Regions from separate parts of the Rhodococcus sp. NPDC078407 genome, predicted to be linked through region 2. Evidence: predicted binding sites of a transcription regulator. Region 2 holds the regulator's gene; the other holds the start of a gene.
What was found. The regulator HspR, encoded in region 2, represses chaperone genes until heat shock. The targets are predictions, from matches to a motif close to ANNTGAGTNNNNNNNACTCANNT.
Positions count from the first base shown of each region.

Region 1: clpB (ATP-dependent chaperone ClpB) is a predicted target of HspR. The motif match lies at 1,804-1,826, and genes of this name have one in related genera.

Region 1 covers NZ_JBITUQ010000029.1:46,673-51,094, forward strand. Annotated here, with positions in the region: gene clpB (ATP-dependent chaperone ClpB) at 1-1,747, opposite strand, end outside; gene ACIGGF_RS22450 (globin domain-containing protein) at 1,967-3,130, shown strand; gene ACIGGF_RS22455 (hypothetical protein) at 3,147-3,818, opposite strand; gene ACIGGF_RS22460 (helix-turn-helix domain-containing protein) at 4,109-4,422, shown strand, end outside.
Region 2 covers NZ_JBITUQ010000002.1:325,300-329,721, reverse strand. Annotated here, with positions in the region: gene ACIGGF_RS03940 (MFS transporter) at 1-1,230, shown strand, start outside; gene ACIGGF_RS03935 (MarR family winged helix-turn-helix transcriptional regulator) at 1,227-1,631, shown strand; gene ACIGGF_RS03930 (FAD-binding oxidoreductase) at 1,651-2,397, opposite strand; gene ACIGGF_RS03925 (heat shock protein transcriptional repressor HspR) at 2,571-2,987, opposite strand; gene dnaJ (molecular chaperone DnaJ) at 2,987-4,162, opposite strand; gene grpE (nucleotide exchange factor GrpE) at 4,194-4,422, opposite strand, start outside.

The DNA.
Region 1 (4,422 bases), on a different contig from region 2:
ACACCGCCTGCACTGCATCCTTCTGTCCGACGACTCGCTTGCCGAGTTCGTCTTCCATCCGCAGCAGCTTGGCAGTTTCGCCTTCCAGCATTCGGCCGGCCGGAATTCCGGTCCAGGCCGCCACCACGTCGGCGACGTCGTCCGGACCGACCTCCTCCTTGAGCATCACGTCGCCTTGGGCAGGTGAGGCCTCGGTCTTGGCGGCGAGTTCCTTTTCGAGCGTCGGAATCCGTCCGTACCGAAGCTCGGCGGCCTTGCCGAGATCGCCGTCGCGTTCGGCGCGGTCGGATTCGCCGCGCAGATTCTCGAGCTCCTCTTTGAGGGTCCGCACGGAGTCGATGGCGTTCTTCTCGTTCTGCCAGCGTGTGCTGAGCCCGGCCAGCTTCTCCTGCAGGTCGGCGAGTTCTTGACGCAGTTTGTCCAACCGAGCCTTCGACGCCTCGTCGGTCTCCTTGGCCAGGGCCATCTCCTCGATCTCGAGGCGACGCACTGCGCGTTCGACCTCGTCGATCTCGACCGGGCGAGAGTCGATTTCCATGCGCAGACGCGACGCGGCCTCGTCGACGAGGTCGATGGCCTTGTCGGGTAGGAACCGGGCGGTGATGTACCGGTCGCTCAGGGAAGCGGCGGCGACAAGGGCGGAGTCCGTGATCCGAACGCCGTGGTGCACCTCGTAGCGTTCTTTGAGTCCGCGCAGGATGCCGACGGTGTCCTCGACCGATGGCTCACCCACGTAGACCTGCTGGAAGCGGCGTTCGAGGGCGGCGTCCTTCTCGATGTACTTGCGGTACTCCTCGAGGGTCGTCGCACCGACGAGTCGCAGTTCGCCGCGGGCGAGCATCGGCTTGATCATGTTGCCCGCATCCATCGCCGATTCACCGGTCGCTCCGGCACCGACGATGGTGTGCAGTTCATCGATGAACGTGATGACCTGACCTGCGGAGTTCTTGATGTCGTCGAGCACGGCCTTGAGCCGCTCCTCGAATTCACCGCGGAACTTCGCTCCCGCGACCATCGAACCGAGGTCGAGCGACACGACGGTCTTGCCGCGCAGGCTCTCCGGAACGTCGCCGGCAATGACGCGCTGGGCGAGCCCTTCGACGATTGCCGTCTTGCCGACACCGGGCTCGCCGATGAGCACCGGGTTGTTCTTGGTACGCCGAGACAGCACCTGGACGACACGCCTGATCTCGGTGTCGCGTCCGATGACGGGATCGAGCTTGCCTTCTCGGGCCAGCGCGGTCAGGTCGGTGCTGTACTTCTCCAGCGCCTGGTAGGTGTTCTCGGGATCGGCGCTGGTGACCCTGGCGCTGCCACGGACGGCCTGGAATGCGTCGCGCAACTCGTTGGGTCCGGCACCGTGGCCGGACAGGAGCTTCGCAACATCGGAATCTCCACCTGCGAGACCCACCATGAGGTGTTCGGTGGAGACGAACTCGTCGTCGAGTTCGGTGGCCAGGTGTTGCGCTGCGGTGATCGCGGCGAGAGTTTCACGGCCGAGTTGCGGAGTGGTGGTCGAACCGGATGCCGAGGGCAGGCGGTCGACGAGGTTCTGCGCTTCTCGACGCACCGTTGCGGGGTCGACGCCGACGGCCTTCAGCAGTGGGGTGGCGATGCCGTCGGTCTGATCGAGCAACGCCACCAACAAATGTGCCGGACGGATGTCCGGGTTGCCGGCCGCGGATGCGGCCTGCAGGGCAGCGGAAAGTGCTGCCTGCGACTTCGTGGTGGGAGTGAAACTGTCCACCGGTCACCTTCTTTCTCGGATCGGTAAGTGCGTGTCGCTGGGTACAACCATAGACAAGTTGAGTCTGTTCCGCTCAACCTTAGTTTTTTGTCGTGCGCGTTTTGCGTACCTGGAGGGGCGCAAAACGCGCACGACGAAAGAGCCCTCTCGCGCGAACGTCTCGATCGGTCTACTTTGGTGACGGTCGACAGCAGTAACAGGTGGGGTGGAGGTTGATCGATGCTCGACGCGCGCACGATCTCCCTTGTCCGTGCCGGTTTCAAATCCGTCGTGGCCTCTCCGGATGGAACAGCCCGCCTCTCGCGGTCCTTCTACGCCCACCTCTTCGCTGAATATCCCGACTTCCGATCCCTGTTTCCCGCCTCGATGGACGCACTTCGCGACCACTTCGTGCTGGCAATCGGCTACGTCTTCGAACATCTCGACGACGACAGCCGCGTCGAACCGTTTCTCGAACAACTCGGCCGGGACCATCGCAAGCACGGGATCTCGGGCGCACACTTCCGCGCGGGCAGCTCCGCGCTCATCAGTGCATTCCGCACGTTCTCGGGCAACGAGATGTGGACCGACGAGGTCGAGACGGCGTGGCACGACGCCCTCACGGTGGTGAGCAACGCGATGGCCGCCGCCGCGGACGACGACGAGCTACCGCCGTATTGGAGCGCCACCGTCGTCGAACACCAACGGCACTCCGACGACCTCGCGGTGGTGCGATTGAAGACCGACGGCGAGATTCCCTACTTCCCCGGCCAATACGTCAGCGTGCAGATTCCGCAGCGATCCAAGTTGTGGCGGTATCTGTCTCCGTCGATTCCGAGCAACCCGTACGGCGAGATCGAATTCCATGTTCGACGCGTCTCCGGGGGCTGGGTATCGCCGGCGATGGTCACCGAGACGGCAGTCGGTGATCGGTGGCTGATCAGTCCGCCGCTGGGCGGAATGCACGTCGATCGCACCATCGGTGAGGACGTGTTGATGATCGCCGGGGGCACGGGCCTGGCTCCGCTGCGTGCTCAGGTGATGGACATGGCACAGCGAAGCAACAATCCGCGGGTGCATCTGTTCGTCAGCGGGACGTATCCGTGCGATCTCTACGATCTGGACACTCTGTGGCAACTGTCGCTGTCGAACCCGTGGCTGACGGTGGTGCCGGTGACCGAGCACCTCGAGGATCCGTGGTGGTACTCCGGCCCGCCGCGTGAACTGCCGTGGGGAATGCACCATCGGCTGCACGGCGCAGTGGGCAAGGTCGTCACCCAATTCGGCTCGTGGGCCGATCGACAGATTCTGGTCTGCGGGTCGCCCTCGATGGTGCGCACCACGCTCTACGCGTTACGCAAGGTCGGGACCCCGATGGAGCACGTTCAGCACGATCCGTTCTGATTGCGCTGCAACGCCTTCAGCTCGACAGCGACTTCGGCGGTATGACCTCGACGATTCCGCCTGCCACCAGTCGCGGGGTCCAGGCCTCGGTGACGAGTCGTCCGTCTCCGGTGATGATGGCGTCGGGGTCGGGGTCGATCAGGATGGGGTACCCGGTATCCGCAGTGGCTCTGACGTTCTGCACCAGTCGGCCGTTCTCGATGGTGTAGTGCACGTGCACCGGCTGTAGGTCGCCGTCGAATGCCCACGGGCGACCGATGAAGATCACGGCCTGACCCGCCTGGTCCAGTACCGACACCGAGCCGTCGTGTTCGAGCCGCAAACTCCACAGCGGCGGCATGGATGTCGTGAACTCGAATCTGTGCGGAGCCCGCGGATCCAGAAGATGAATCATCAGCAGCGCGTCGTCATCCGGATCTCGTTGCGGTACAACGATTTCGAATGATTCGCACTCGTAGAACCTGGATCCGAACGGTCCGGGAATGCCGGCGCCGAGATCTCCCGCAATGGCGAGTTCGAGCCGAATGTACCCGGAGCCGTTCTCGGCTCGCAGGGTGATTCCCTCGGAAGGATGCGGCGTGGGCGACTCGTCCCGCGGAGCGTAGGACAGCACGGCACGCAACAGCGGTTCGACCACCTCGGCGTCACCGTCTCGTGAATCGAACGTTCGTCGTCGACGACCGGTCATCTCCACCCCCTTCGCCTGGCAAGACAGTCTGCCACCGAGGCTCCGATCGTGCCGACGGTTCCGCGGAAAACCATTCGTTCGATCCTTCTCGACCAGAGGCAGCCCGGCCGGAACCGCGCGGAGTAATCACCCGGACAAGAAACCGATCAGTACGATCCTTGTCCGAGTTTCTGCAGGTCAGCCATGGTCCGGCAGACGCGAAGTAGCCGCTACTATCAACCGGTTCGGTCCGCGGCGGATCGATCTGCCCGGTGGGCAGCGGTCGTGTCAGGAAGGCAACCACATCCCCGATGTCCGCTGATTTCGCCGCTCGTCTGAATCACCTGTTCTCCACGATCCACCCGCCGGGGCGCAAGCCGCACACCAATGCCGAGGTCGCGGACGCTCTCGCCCTGCGCGGACGCAATATCTCCAAGCCGTACATCTCGCAGCTGCGATCAGGGCAACGCACCAACCCCTCCACCGACACCGTCACGGCACTGGCAGCTTTCTTCAAGGTCAAGCCCGACTACTTCTTCGACGACATCTATGCGGACAAGGTCGACCATGATCTCGAATTGCTCACCCAGCTGAAGGGATACGGTCTACGCCGCCTGTCCGCACG
Region 2 (4,422 bases):
CTGATGCTCGGCGGCTCGATGGCCGACAAGTTCGGCCGCAAACGCTTCTTTCTGATCGGCACCGGAACGTTCGTGCTCGGGTCTCTGCTGTGCAGCATTGCGCCGTCGCTCGGATGGCTCGTCGCCTTCCGCATGCTGCAGGCCGTTGGCGGCTCGATGATGAATCCCGTCGCGATGTCGATCATCACCAACACGTTCACCGACCCCAAGGAACGTGCCGGAGCCATCGGCATGTGGGGTGCCGTCGTCGGAATCTCCATGTCGGCAGGCCCTGCCCTCGGCGGCGTCCTCGTCACCGGTGCCGGTTGGCAATCGATCTTCTGGATCAATGTCCCCGTCGGCATCTTCGCGCTGGCGATGACGCTGAAGTTCGTGCCCGAATCCAAGGCCGATCACGCGAGAAAGTTCGATCCGGCCGGCCAATTCCTCATCTTCGCGTTCCTGGCATCACTGGTGTTCACCATCATCGAGGGTCCCGCGAAGGGATGGGGATCGCCTCTGATCGTGCTCACCGGTGCCGTGGCGATCGGATCCCTCGTCGGCCTGCTGGTGGTCGAAACTCGCATCGAGGAACCGTTGATCCAGCTGAAGTTCTTCCGCAGCGCACCCTTCAGCGGAGCGACGGTGATCGCGGTATGTGCATTCGCGTCCCTCGGCGGATTCCTGTTCCTCAACACTCTGTACCTGCAGGACGTGCGGGGCTACTCGCCACTGCATGCCGGTCTCTACACTCTGCCGATGGCCTTGATGACGCTGATCTTCGCGCCGATCTCCGGGCGCATCGTCGGCAACCTTGGAGCGCGCCTTCCGTTGCTCGTTGCCGGAATCGGATTCGTGACCTCGGCGCTCATGCTCACCCGACTGACGCCGACGACCTCGTTCGCATGGCTGGCCGTCGCGTACGTCATCTTCGGAATTTCGTTCGGCATGGTCAACGCCCCGATCACCAACACCGCAGTGTCCGGGATGCCGCGCAGCCAAGCCGGAGTGGCGTCCGCCATCGCGTCGACCAGTAGGCAGGTGGGCCAATCACTCGGCGTGGCCGTCGTCGGTTCCATCGTCACAGCGAGCATCGTCGGTGAAATATCCGACGGCTTCACCGCTGCCGCAGTTCCCGCGTGGTTCGTCATCGCCGGTGCCGGCGTGGTGGTCACCGTGCTCGCCATCGTCACCACCGGTCGATGGGCCCGCTCTACCGCCGAGCGTATCGATCAACCGGTACTCGTATGACCGACTCGGAAGCCGCCCACGTCTGGCGCGAGATGCGCGCCCTGATGCTGGAGAAGCACGACACCCGACGAGCCGTCGCCGATGCCACCGGCATGAGCTTCCTGCGGGCGAAGCTGCTCACCAAACTCCTCACGGGTGACCGGACAGTCACGGAGCTGGCCGAAATCCTTGCGTCCGATGCGCCGTACGTTTCGCTCAATGTTCGCGAGCTCGAGAAACGCGGATTGGTCGTCCGCACCGAAGATCCGGACGATCGCCGACGCCGCATCATCGGACTCACCGAATCCGGCCGCCGGCTCGCGGAGAGAGCCAGAACCATCGCCGACGCACCGCCGCCGGATTTCACCGCCGTGTCCGCTGAGGATCTGGCCCATCTGCGACGGATTCTGCAGCTGCCCTGATTGTCCGGGACAGCGTTTGTCAGCGTCGGATTGCCTCTGATGGTGTGCCGATTTCGACGAGTGCGCGCACGGTGGCCGCTTCCATTCCGGGGGATCCGCACACCAGAATTTGGCGGTCAGGGAAGGGGCCCTGCGTGGCGACGACGTCGGCCACACTGCCTTCCCAGCAATGTTCCGGCTCGAAAAATGAAGCTGTTGACGCCATTTCGGCATGAATCCGATCGCTCCATCGGTCCGAGGCCCACGGCTCGTGCAGTTGATCGACGACGGGCACGACGGTCAACCACTGCAATTGCGACGCCATCAACCACAGCATGTCCCCGGCATACAGATCGCGAGGCGACTTTCCGCCGACGAACAACGTCACGTTCGGTGGCTGCTCCCAGCGTGTGAGGTCGAGCAGAATCGCTCGCAACGGAGCCAAGCCGGTACCGCCCGCGATCATGACGACATCGCGACCCGAATCATCGACATGCAGGCCTCCCTGCGGATCACTGATCTCCCAGACATCGCCGGGCCGAGTCTCGTTGACAATCCCACCGCTGACCCAGCCTGCCGGAACGGCTCGAACGTGAAATTCCAGTTTGCCGTCACGCGAGGGCGGCAGCGCCGGTGAGTACCGCCGCGTCGACGCAGAATTCTGCGGAACCTTCACCGACACGGATTGGCCTGCCCTGAACGGAACCGCGTCGCCTTCGAGTCTGATCACCGCGAGGTCGTTCCGAAGGCGATGATACTGAACGACTGTCGATCTCCACCCCTGCATGAGAACCAGGATAGGTGCCCTCGCCGGGTGTCTCGCACACGCGCGCAGGGTTCGCGCCGGGTCGAGGCCGCAAACGCACGCGCGTCTGTTGAATGCGCGCGGATCAGTGACCGAATCGCTCACGAGAATGCGCGCACCTGACAAACGCACACGCGTTTGCGGGAAACGGGGATCTAGCGCTGGTGTTTCGGCTTCCAGACCACCAGAGCGTTGCGTTGAATGGGCACCAGGTCTCGGCGGTAGCTCGCGTGCACGGCGGCCAATTCCTGAGCCAGTTCGCTGATGCGCGACTGCAACGCCTCGACCTGATTGGTCAGTTCGATGATGCGCTTGATGCCGGCGAGGTTGACGCCCTCGTCCTGAGAGAGACGCTGCACTTCGCGGAGCAGTGCGACGTCACGCGCGGAGTATCGTCGACCGCCGCCAGTGGTGCGGTGCGGGATGACCAGGCCGAGCCTGTCGTAGGTACGTAGAGTCTGCGCGTGCATGCCGGCCAGCTGCGCGGCAACCGAGATCACGAAGATCTGGGCGTCGGGATCAGCTTGAGCTCCACCAGCTTTGGCAGATCCAGCCTCGGGAGGGACCGACATCACACACCTGCCCACCCGGCCCGCGGGTCGAATCCGCTGGCCTTCTCGGCTTCCAGATAGTTCTTCAGAGCGTCGGTAGCAGCATCGTCGAGTTTCTGCGGGACGGCAACTTTGACGGTCACCATCAGATCACCGGTACCGGATTTCTTCGGGATACCGCGACCGCGCACGCGCAGCACTCGGCCGTCGACCGTTCCCGGTGGCACCTTCACACCGACGCGGCCGTCGAGGGTGGGCACCGACAGCGTCGTGCCGAGCACCAGCTCGCCGTAGCTCACCGGGACGGTCACCGTCAGATCGTCGTTGTTGCGGCCGAAGACCTTGTCGGGTTGGACCCGTACGGTGACGAACAGATCGCCCGACGGCGCACCGCGAAGCCCTGCTTCTCCCTGACCGGCGAGCCTGACCTTCTGGCCGTCGCTGATGCCGGCCGGTACCCGCACGGTGATGGTTCGGGTGCGGTTCTGAACACCGGTTCCGCGGCAGTCGGCGCACGGCTCATCGATGATGGATCCGCTGCCTCGGCAGTCGTCGCACGGCTCGCTGAAGCCGAACGCGCCTTGATTGCGGTTCACGACGCCCTGTCCGTTGCACCTGGGGCACACGCGCGGGCTCGTTCCGGGCTTGGCACCGCTGCCGTGGCAGGTGGTGCACGAGGACGGGCTGGTCAACCGCAAGGGGACCGTCACGCCCTGTGCCGCTTCACGGAACTGCAGCGAGGTCTCGGTCTCGACGTCGCTACCGCGTCGGGGACGGTTGTTCTGGGTGCGTTGCTGCCCGCCGCCGCGGTTGAACAAGCCACCGAACAGGTCGCCGATTCCGCCGTCGCCGCCGCCTTGACCGAAGATGTCGCCGACATCGAACGTCTGGCCGCCACCACCGAATCCGCCTGCGCCGGGCGAGAATCCACCGCCGCCGCGGCTACCGAAGCCGCCGGAGGCGAACAGCCGTCGGGCCTCGTCGTACTCTTTTCGCTTGGCTGGGTCGGCGAGGACGGCGTGCGCCTCGCTGACCGCCTTGAACTTGTTCTCGGCCGCGGCATTACCTGGATTGGCGTCGGGATGGTTGTCCCGAGCCAACTTTCGGTACGCCTTCTTGATTTCTTCTGCAGACGCGCTGGAGGAAACGCCCAGCTCCTTGTAGAAGTCCTTCTCGATCCACTCCCGCTGGCTCACCGGGCGTCTCCTCCTCTCGCGCTATTTCTTTTTACTGCTCGTCGGACGCGGGTGCGTCCGATTCTTCTGTTGCTGCATCCTGGCCGGTGCCGTCCACGACGCCCACCATTGCGGTCCGCAAGACGCGCTCGCCGAGCTTGTAGCCCTTGCGCATCAGCGTTCCGACGACGGGACTGCTGCCGTCGCCCTCGTGGGAGACGGCCTCGTGAATGGCCGGGTCGAAGGCGTCGCCCTCGGCCCCGAAGGTGGTCAGGCCGATG